DNA from 3 places in the Paenibacillus sp. FSL K6-1096 genome. Region 3 is predicted to be linked to each of the others. Evidence: a T-box and tRNA genes for the amino acid it is inferred to sense, from the RefSeq annotation. Region 3 holds a T-box; the other regions hold tRNA genes.

Region 1 (3,254 bases), 2.4 Mb from region 3:
GCTTCGAAAAATCACGTTTGGTGGCGATAGCGGAAGGGTTCCACGCGTACCCATCCCGAACACGACCGTTAAGCCTTCCAGCGCCGATGGTACTTGGACCGAAGGGTCCTGGGAGAGTAGGACGCCGCCAAGCGGGATTTCCCACACACATCTGTGGTATTTTTTTTGCCCTGATGGGTTGAATAGTGTATAAGAACGGGCCTTTAGCTCAGCTGGTTAGAGCGCACCTCTGATAAGGGTGAGGTCAGTGGTTCGAGTCCACTAAGGCCCACCATATTCCCTGATAGCTCAGTTGGTAGAGCACTCGACTGTTAATCGAGTTGTCACAGGTTCGAGTCCTGTTCGGGGAGCCACTTTGGAGAGGTGTCCGAGTTTGGCCGAAGGAGCACGATTGGAAATCGTGTAGGCGCCACAAGCGTCTCGAGGGTTCGAATCCCTCTCTCTCCGTAGCAGTACTTCTTTTGAATAGGGATGAGAACCCTCAGTGGTTCGTTGGAGCATAGGCTTCGTTAGCACTGCTTCGCAATCTCGTAACGAAGTGAAGAGTATCCCTCTCTCTCCGTAGCAGTACTTCATTACATTCCACAGCATGGCCCGTTGGTCAAGGGGTTAAGACACCTCCCTTTCACGGAGGTAACATGGGTTCGAATCCCATACGGGTCACCATTTTTGATGGGATGAGAATTCCCTGGGTTCGTTGAAGCATAGGCTTCGGAAGGAATACTTCGCAATCTCGTAACGGAGTGAAGAGTATCCCATACGGGTCACCATTTTTGATGGGATGAGAATTCCCTGGGTTCGTTGAAGTTTAACATGGAGGCTTAGCTCAGCTGGGAGAGCATCTGCCTTACAAGCAGAGGGTCGGGGGTTCGAACCCCTCAGCCTCCACCATCTATAACTAAATAGATTGTTATTAATGACGCGGGGTGGAGCAGCCCGGTAGCTCGTCGGGCTCATAACCCGAAGGCCGCAGGTTCAAATCCTGCCCCCGCAATTAACCTTTAACTCTGGAACCGTGGTGTAGTTGGCCTAACATGCCTGCCTGTCACGCAGGAGATCGCGGGTTCGAATCCCGTCGGTTCCGCCATTTTAATGGCATAAGGAATGAGATGGATTAAGGCAACAGGGATTGAGCATCCTATATTTCGAAGTATAGAGGTTCCACCTGATTCCGACATTGGGGATTAGCCAAGCGGTAAGGCAACGGACTTTGACTCCGTCACTCATAGGTTCGATTCCTATATCCCCAGCCATCATTTTTTGGGATTGAGTTCTTGTATGAGAGCCATTAGCTCAGTTGGTAGAGCACCTGACTTTTAATCAGGGTGTCGAAGGTTCGAGTCCTTCATGGCTCACCATTTTGTTATGACGTGTGCGCGTGTGGCGGAATGGCAGACGCACCAGACTTAGGATCTGGCGTTTCACGACGTGGGGGTTCAAGTCCCTTCACGCGCACCATGTTTTTGCGGACGTGGCTCAGCGGTAGAGCATCGCCTTGCCAAGGCGAGGGTCGCGGGTTCGATTCCCGTCGTCCGCTCCATATAGATTTTGCGCCCTTAGCTCAGCTGGATAGAGCGTTTGACTACGAATCAAAAGGTCGGGAGTTCGAATCTCTCAGGGCGCGCCATTTATCACTTCCTTGAATCATCTAAGTGTCCGTCAGATTCGAACGAGTTCGTTGAAGCATAAGCTTCGATAGCTCTACTTCGCAATCGGATGCGTAGCATCCGTATCTCTCAGGGCGCGCCATTAACGGGATGTAGCTCAGCTTGGTAGAGCACCTGGTTTGGGACCAGGGGGTCGCATGTTCAAATCGTGTCATCCCGATATTTCATCTGTGCGGGTGTAGTTCAATGGTAGAACTTCAGCCTTCCAAGCTGATAGCGTGGGTTCGATTCCCATCACCCGCTTATAGAAGTATTAGACAGTCCTTGGGCCATCCAGGGGCTGTTTTCTTGTTATTGAGGTAGTTCTCCGAACGTTGCGATGGGGGGAAGGGCCTCATGCTCCACAGCCAGTAACTATAAAAGAGAAATCCTGCATAAATTGCAACAATGCTAATCAATAGAAGCGGCATATGCAGAAATCCTGCACCAAATGCAACAAAACCATCCCTCATTTGCTCTAACCACCGGAATTTCTGCAGATAATGCAACAATCCTCCTCAGCAAGTAACAGTTACAGAGAAATCCTGCAAAATATGCAACATTGCTCTCCATACCAAGCGGCGGGGGAGGCATGTGGTCCGAACGTATGCGAAAAACCGAACACAATAGTCGATGCCACAGCAGATGGTCCGAACGTATGCGAAAAACCGAACACAATAGTCGATGCCACAGCAGATGGGCCGAATGTATGCAGACAAACCGAATTCAACCTCAACATGCTGGTGTAACGGACTTGGAGAAACGAATGGAGCCTGCCAGCCTGGTGCGCTTGTTTGCCGACAGCCTAGTTTCCCAAGAACTGGTATAGTAGAGCTGTGGAATCATTGACAACATTTACTTGGAAGCTGAGGGCATCGTTATGACAGACAAGGTAATTCGGATTTTCAAAATCATCAATGCGATTCAGGCCAATCCCGGGATTACAGCGGCGGACTTGGCCTACAGGTGCGAGGTCCATATTAGAACGATATACAGGGATCTTGAGGTTATCAGCCATTTCGCTCCGGTGACGAATGAGGGCAGGGGAACCGGCTACAGGTTCATGGGCAAATTCTTTCTATACCCGCTGGACTTCACGGAGCAGGAGTCTCTGGCGTTCTCGCTGCTGCCGTCGGTGCTGCATGAGCAGAAGATCCCGCCGGGATTTCATTCCGCATATGATAAGGTAATGGGGACCCATCTGAAGGAGAAGTCCAGACAGAACGGGCTGCTGGAGAACATCGCTGATATTATCCAGATGGGTACCCCGGCCTACCGCAAGAAGAGCCGGAATTTCCTGCAGCCGCTGATTGCAGCGATTCTGGAGCAGCGCAGCATCCGGGCAGTATACCATTCTCAATTACGCAATGAGATCACGGAACGGAAGATTGATCCGTATTATCTGGTTCCGCGGGATCAACGCTTTTATCTGATTGGCTATTGTCACCTGCAGAGCGCCATCCGTACCTTCCGCATCAGCCGTTTTCAGCAGGTCGAGATGACGGCGTCCACTTTCGATAAAGGCAATTTCAATATCAAGCAGTATCTGAAGAACACCTGGTCGATTCATCGGGGGACAAGAAATATTACGTTCAAGGTACGGTTTCA
Region 2 (3,254 bases), 620 kb from region 3:
GACCCGCGTTCCGGGGAATAACCAGACAAGCCTATTACTATGAAGATGCTGCGGGTGAAGAATATGGATGAACTAATCAAGCGTCTGGTCACAAAATATAAAACCAACAACCCGTTCGAGCTGGCCGAAGCACTCGGCATTCACGTCAGGTTCATGAATCTGGGTGAAGTCACCAAGGGCCTATATTACCGTAAACTAAGAAGAAGATTCATCGTCATTCATCATCAATTACCTCTGGAATGGCAGCGGTTTGTCTGTGCTCATGAATTGGCCCATGACCGCCTGCACAAAGGGGTGAACCGTTTTTTTCTGGAGGAGCATTCCTATTTCCCGCCAGGGAAGCTGGAGCGGCAAGCCAACCTGTTCGCCGTGAAGCTATTATCAGCCGGCACTCCCATCGAACAAGATGAATCCGTCCAGAGCTATTATGCACGAATCGGCATCCCGGCAGAGGTTGTCTTTTTTTCGGAGGATCAATAGAACGTACGTTCTATTCATGAGGTGAAAAAGTTGCCCCCGGCGTACTCTCCGATAGATAGCTTCAGCGGGCTGCCGGCGTGATGGGGTGCACTAGTGCTCATCATTGGCTTGTCTAGCCAACTTCTGCTGGAATCAGGTGCATTAGTGCTCCTTATTGGCTCATCTAGCTAACTTCTGTTGGAATCTGGTGCATCAATGCTCCTCATTAGATCATTTAGCTAACATCTGCTGGAACCTGGTGCACTTCTGCTCCTCATTGGCTCATTTAGCTAACGTTTGCTGGATTCAAGTGCACTTCTGCTCCTCATTGGCTCATTTAGCTAACATCTGCTGGAATCAGGTGCACTATTGCTCTTTATTACTCTCTTTAAGCCATTACTGTGAGCACGCTCCTTAATGGATTTATCCTTTTGATTTGCATCCGGGGCTAGGGTGGGCTAATTCCTTAAACACAAAAAACTCTTACCGAAGTAAGAGTTCAATGTCAGCGATGAGCTGTGGAATCGGGATGACACGATTTGAACATGCGACCCCCTGGTCCCAAACCAGGTGCTCTACCAAGCTGAGCTACATCCCGAAATTATAAAATTGTATATGGAGCGGGTGATGGGAATCGAACCCACGCTATCAGCTTGGAAGGCTGAAGTTCTACCATTGAACTACACCCGCACAGATGAAGTATCGGGATGACACGATTTGAACATGCGACCCCCTGGTCCCAAACCAGGTGCTCTACCAAGCTGAGCTACATCCCGTTATTTAAAGCCTATAAAACAAAAATATTGACACTTAGATAATTCAATGATGCTATAATGGCGCGCCCTGAGAGATTCGAACTCCCGACCTTTTGATTCGTAGTCAAACGCTCTATCCAGCTGAGCTAAGGGCGCAAAATTATGGAGCGGACGACGGGAATCGAACCCGCGACCCTCGCCTTGGCAAGGCGATGCTCTACCGCTGAGCCACGTCCGCATAATAATATGGTGCGCGTGAAGGGACTTGAACCCCCACGTCTTACGACGCCAGATCCTAAGTCTGGTGCGTCTGCCATTCCGCCACACGCGCATGGAAGCAAATCAAGTGAGCCATGAAGGACTCGAACCTTCGACACCCTGATTAAAAGTCAGGTGCTCTACCAACTGAGCTAATGGCTCAAATTTGGCAGGGGATATAGGATTCGAACCTATGATGACGGAGTCAGAGTCCGTTGCCTTACCGCTTGGCTAATCCCCTACAATAATAACTATATAATGCCCACAATCACACTCATATATCAAGGACATTATGGTGGAGGCTGAGGGGTTCGAACCCCCGACCCTCTGCTTGTAAGGCAGATGCTCTCCCAGCTGAGCTAAGCCTCCATATGTACAATAATTTCAAAAATGGTGACCCGTATGGGATACTCTTCACTCCGTTACGAGATTGCGAAGTGTTCCTAACGAAGCTTATGCTCCAACGAACCCAGGGATTTCTCATCCCATAATAATGGTGACCCGTATGGGATTCGAACCCATGTTACCTCCGTGAAAGGGAGGTGTCTTAACCCCTTGACCAACGGGCCTTAATTAGTGGAGCTCTCAACCGGATTCGAACCGGTGACCTCTTCCTTACCATGGAAGCACTCTACCTGCTGAGCTATGAGAGCATGGCTCCCCGAACAGGACTCGAACCTGTGACAACTCGATTAACAGTCGAGTGCTCTACCAACTGAGCTATCAGGGAATATTATCCGCTTGGCGGCGTCCTACTCTCCCAGGACCCTTCGGTCCAAGTACCATCGGCGCTGGAAGGCTTAACGGTCGTGTTCGGGATGGGTACGCGTGGAACCCTTCCGCTATCGCCACCAAACGATTACAGGCTTAATCGCCTGAAAACTGAATCCGAAACGAATTTGTGTGTTAGTTTATTGGATAAGCCCTCGACCGATTAGTATTGGTCAGCTCCATGCATTGCTGCACTTCCACCTCCAACCTATCTACCTCGTCGTCTTCAAGGGGTCTTACATACTGGGAAATCTCATCTTGAGGGGGGCTTCACGCTTAGATGCTTTCAGCGCTTATCCCGTCCGTACGTAGCTACCCAGCCATGCTCCTGGCGGAACAACTGGTGCACCAGCGGTACGTCCATCCCGGTCCTCTCGTACTAAGGACAGCTCCTCTCAAATTTCCTGCGCCCACGACAGATAGGGACCGAACTGTCTCACGACGTTCTGAACCCAGCTCGCGTACCGCTTTAATGGGCGAACAGCCCAACCCTTGGGACCTACTTCAGCCCCAGGATGCGATGAGCCGACATCGAGGTGCCAAACCTCCCCGTCGATGTGGACTCTTGGGGGAGATAAGCCTGTTATCCCCAGGGTAGCTTTTATCCGTTGAGCGATGGCCCTTCCATGCGGTACCACCGGATCACTAAGTCCGACTTTCGTCCCTGCTCGACTTGTAGGTCTCGCAGTCAAGCTCCCTTCTGCCTTTGCACTCTTCGAATGATTTCCAACCATTCTGAGGGAACCTTTGAACGCCTCCGTTACTCTTTAGGAGGCGACCGCCCCAGTCAAACTGCCCGCCTGACACGGTCCCCGTACCCGCTTAGGGTACCAGGTTAGAACCTAGATACGATCAGGGTGGTATCCCAACGGCGCCTCCAGCGAAGCTTGCGCTCCGCTTTCCACGGCTCCCACCTATCCTGTACAGATCGTACCCAAATTCAATATCAAGCTGCAGTAAAGCTCCATGGGGTCTTTCCGTCTTGTCGCGGGTAACCTGCATCTTCACAGG
Region 3 (3,254 bases):
TTTCGGCAAATAAGGTCCTCTGTGTCCGCGTAATACTCATTACTGGGCTTACATCCGCTCCGGCTTGGGCAGGCCCAGCACATCCAGCGCCTCGCCCAGGGTGGCGGTGAAGCTGCGGGTCAGCCACAAGCGGAAGGCGATGCTGGCCTCACTGCCTTTGAGGATCGGGCAGGCGGAGTAGAAGTTATTGAACAGCGAGGCCAGACTATGGGCATAATTGCAGATCGTATTCGGCGTCAGCTCCCGGCTGGCTGTGTACAGTGTGTCCTGCCACAAGCTGAGCTGTCTCAACAGGGCAAGCTCAGCGGCTTCAAGCTGCGCCGGGAAGGGCGGCAGCCCGCTGGCTGCTTTGTCCGTGTCCTTGCCCCAACTGCCCGCAGCTTCCACACCCGCATTACCCGCAGTCACTTCGCTCATGTCCACACCGCCCGCACCCTCGGCCGCCAAGCCCTTACTAATTACCCGGCTGGCCCGGGCATAAGCGTACATCAGGTAGACGCCGGTATTGCCGGAGATTTCCATCGCCTGCTTGAAGTCGAACACAATCTCGGTGCCCAGATTGAAGCGCAGCAGGTAGTAACGGATGGCAGCGGTGGCGATGAGCCGGCTGGACAGCCCGTTTTTATCCGAACGGGTCGCTTCGATGGTATCCTCCATAAGCCGGACGAGGTCGGCGACCTTGATGCCGATTCCCTGGCGCCCGGACATGGCGTAGGAGCTTTTGCCGCTGGAGGTATCGATGCCAAGCTCAGCCGCAGAAGCGGGACTCAGCGAGACGACGCCGTAGCTGACATGATGCAGCGAGTCCGCTTGTGCGCCGAACCCCAGCGCCTGGAGAGCCTGCTTCACCATCGCCTGAGGATACTCCTGCCGGTAATCAATGACATTCACCACCCGGTCCGCCTGTCCAAAAGGCAGCGCCTGCCCCGTCAAGCCGGTCGTCCACAGCCCGCTGCTGAACTCGCTATACTTGAAGTCCTTGTCCAGCAGTCCGAATTTCCACAGATGATAAGCGATATCCTTGGCCGTATAGGTCAAAATCCCGTTCGAGCGCACCAGCACCTTATCCTTCTGATGCTCCTCAAGCGTGTCTGCTTCCGTGTCTTCAGCGGATTGCTTCAGAATCCAGCAGCCGGCCAGCTTGCCCTCCGTCTCCTGAACGAACACCCCTGTCTGCGACAGCAGGCTGAATGCCGCTGACCAGAAGCCCTCTCTCAGAATGCTGCTCTCCCACACCAGCAGGTCGTAGTCAATGCCGAAGCCGCGCATCTCCTCAACATGCTCTCTGACGATCTGCCCGGCGACCAGCGCGCCCATCCAGGCGGTGTTGCCGTCCCCTTCCTCCAGCGCGTGGAGAATCTCTGTCCGCTTCTGGACCGTCTCAGGATGCTGTGCATACGTCTTGTTGATCTCAGCGTAAATATCCCAGCAGTAATCGCCGAACCGGACATGCCCGCCCGCCAGCGGAACATGCAGCAGACCGGCCACCGTATCAGCCAGCTGATTGCCGAGATCATCCACGTAGTTGTGCACCTCAACGGTATGGCCGGTGGCCCGCAGCATTCGCACCAGCGCATCTCCGATGCAGGCGTTTCTCAGATGCCCTACGTGCATGCTTTTATTCGGGTTAACTGAGGTATGCTCGACAATGATCTTCGTTCCATGACTCTGCGGCAGCGCAAAATCATCCTTGGCCTCTGCCCACGCCCGCCAATTCAAGTACAGGTTAATGAAGCCCGGCGCAGCTACGCGGACACTCTGTACCAGCCCGTTCACCGAACCTGACGCCTGGAGCTCTGCGGCAATCAGCTCTGCGATGGCAAGCGGTGACTTGCGCAGAGGACGGGCCAGCTGCATGGCGATATTGCTGGAATAATCCCCGTGCTCGGCATTCGCAGGCTGCTCCAGCGCCACGGTTCCCTGAGGGAGCCCGGCTTGGCCGAGCTCTGCGGAGATGATGCGGACAGCCTGCTCCAGACTGTGCCCGATAAGCTCACTTAACAATGACATGTAATAGAACCTCCTGATGATTGGTTAGATAACGACAAAAAAAGCCTGCGTCTCCTAAGAGACGAGGCCTGTGCGCTCGCGGTACCACTCCTGTTGCTGAACCGTTGGTTCAACCACCTTATAGGGTAACGGTCCTGAGCCGGGGCTTCCTACTGCAAGTTCAGAAGTCCATCTCACGGGTGCGCTTCACCGCCTTCATCTGTACCGGCTTACACCAACCCGGCTCGCTGGGGACTAGACTAGAGACGATTACTCTCCCGTTCATCGATTCAATATGAGTTTGTATCAGTATAACGAATTTCCGGCAGAATGCAAGAGTCTATCTCCGCATGGCCGGCAGATTTTCTGTCCGGATGTTAGTCCGCAGTAGGCGCTCCAGTCAGATTCTTGATGTCGGTTGAGCCGTAAATCAGCAGCACAATGGCGATGACCAGCAGAATGCCGCCGGCAAAGCCTTCCCCGTCAAAACTGTCCATATCCCCGCACCTCCCTTTACTGGCGTCCGAATGCTCAGGAGCTGTCGGCTTTCTTTTTCAAGGCGGCCATGATCTCGTTCAGTGTCAGACTGCTGTTGTCATTCAGGAAGCTGACCAGCTTATCGACATTATTGTTAGCCGGATCACCTAGTGTTTTATATTTACCGACCAGACTGACGAACATCGAAGCGTCCGTATACATCTGGATGGAGTCGACCTTCAGTTTGCCGGTCAGCAGCAGTGCGGCGACGGTGTATTCCAGCCCTTTGGGGATTTGCGTTTTGGAGCTGGAGGCTGTTTTTTTGGCGGCCGGCTTCTTTCCTTTTCCAGGAGGGGGCATGGGACTCCCTTCTTCCGTATGGCGTTCTGTAGAGGAAAGTACAGCGGGGCAGACTCTCCTTGTTACCAGGATATGCCATCCGGCGGATATTGGTGAAATTGACCGGAGCTGTGTCCACACCGCGAAGCCTGCGCGTGAATAGAATATAAGGCAATAAATAATCCATTTTTGCCAGTGGATAGGTCCACAAACAGGAAGGAGAGAGGCGCAGAATGGCGATTTTATCAACAGGCCCGATTGAGAACAATGCCGTTTCGGGAGTCAGACCTACACAGACGGTTACTGTAAAGATAGCGAAACGGAATACTGGAGGCAGTACCACCGTCAGTATCCAGGGCTATGTGCTGAACGGAACAAGAACGCTGTATGTCAGTGAGGTGGCTGAGGTCGCTCCCAATCAAGTGCTGAGCCGGGATTATTATGCAGAT

What was found. The T-box of region 3 lies ahead of argS (arginine--tRNA ligase). A T-box ahead of a tRNA ligase gene usually reads a tRNA of that ligase, here a tRNA-Arg.
Region 1: it encodes a tRNA-Arg, which carries the amino acid that the T-box ahead of argS (arginine--tRNA ligase) is inferred to sense. The anticodon was not compared.
Region 2: it encodes a tRNA-Arg, which carries the amino acid that the T-box ahead of argS (arginine--tRNA ligase) is inferred to sense. The anticodon was not compared.

What each region holds. Positions count from the first base shown of each region.
Region 1 covers NZ_CP150274.1:4,673,968-4,677,221, forward strand. Annotated here, with positions in the region: rRNA gene rrf (5S ribosomal RNA) at 17-133, shown strand; tRNA gene MHI24_RS20660 (tRNA-Ile) at 198-274, shown strand; tRNA gene MHI24_RS20665 (tRNA-Asn) at 278-353, shown strand; tRNA gene MHI24_RS20670 (tRNA-Ser) at 358-447, shown strand; tRNA gene MHI24_RS20675 (tRNA-Glu) at 592-666, shown strand; tRNA gene MHI24_RS20680 (tRNA-Val) at 816-891, shown strand; tRNA gene MHI24_RS20685 (tRNA-Met) at 921-994, shown strand; tRNA gene MHI24_RS20690 (tRNA-Asp) at 1,010-1,087, shown strand; tRNA gene MHI24_RS20695 (tRNA-Gln) at 1,179-1,253, shown strand; tRNA gene MHI24_RS20700 (tRNA-Lys) at 1,283-1,358, shown strand; tRNA gene MHI24_RS20705 (tRNA-Leu) at 1,375-1,458, shown strand; tRNA gene MHI24_RS20710 (tRNA-Gly) at 1,466-1,540, shown strand; tRNA gene MHI24_RS20715 (tRNA-Arg) at 1,551-1,627, shown strand; tRNA gene MHI24_RS20720 (tRNA-Pro) at 1,754-1,827, shown strand; tRNA gene MHI24_RS20725 (tRNA-Gly) at 1,840-1,910, shown strand; gene MHI24_RS20730 (WYL domain-containing protein) at 2,527-3,254, shown strand, end outside.
Region 2 covers NZ_CP150274.1:2,873,004-2,876,257, forward strand. Annotated here, with positions in the region: gene MHI24_RS12640 (helix-turn-helix domain-containing protein) at 1-21, shown strand, start outside; gene MHI24_RS12645 (ImmA/IrrE family metallo-endopeptidase) at 64-480, shown strand; tRNA gene MHI24_RS12650 (tRNA-Pro) at 984-1,057, opposite strand; tRNA gene MHI24_RS12655 (tRNA-Gly) at 1,076-1,149, opposite strand; tRNA gene MHI24_RS12660 (tRNA-Pro) at 1,162-1,235, opposite strand; tRNA gene MHI24_RS12665 (tRNA-Arg) at 1,294-1,370, opposite strand; tRNA gene MHI24_RS12670 (tRNA-Gly) at 1,378-1,452, opposite strand; tRNA gene MHI24_RS12675 (tRNA-Leu) at 1,462-1,545, opposite strand; tRNA gene MHI24_RS12680 (tRNA-Lys) at 1,562-1,634, opposite strand; tRNA gene MHI24_RS12685 (tRNA-Gln) at 1,640-1,713, opposite strand; tRNA gene MHI24_RS12690 (tRNA-Val) at 1,766-1,841, opposite strand; tRNA gene MHI24_RS12695 (tRNA-Glu) at 1,967-2,041, opposite strand; tRNA gene MHI24_RS12700 (tRNA-Thr) at 2,050-2,125, opposite strand; tRNA gene MHI24_RS12705 (tRNA-Asn) at 2,127-2,202, opposite strand; rRNA gene rrf (5S ribosomal RNA) at 2,212-2,328, opposite strand; rRNA gene MHI24_RS12715 (23S ribosomal RNA) at 2,387-3,254, opposite strand, start outside.
Region 3 covers NZ_CP150274.1:2,256,791-2,260,044, reverse strand. Annotated here, with positions in the region: gene argS (arginine--tRNA ligase) at 49-2,004, opposite strand; T-box leader at 2,065-2,284, opposite strand; gene MHI24_RS09855 (hypothetical protein) at 2,521-2,826, opposite strand; gene MHI24_RS09850 (hypothetical protein) at 3,039-3,254, shown strand, end outside.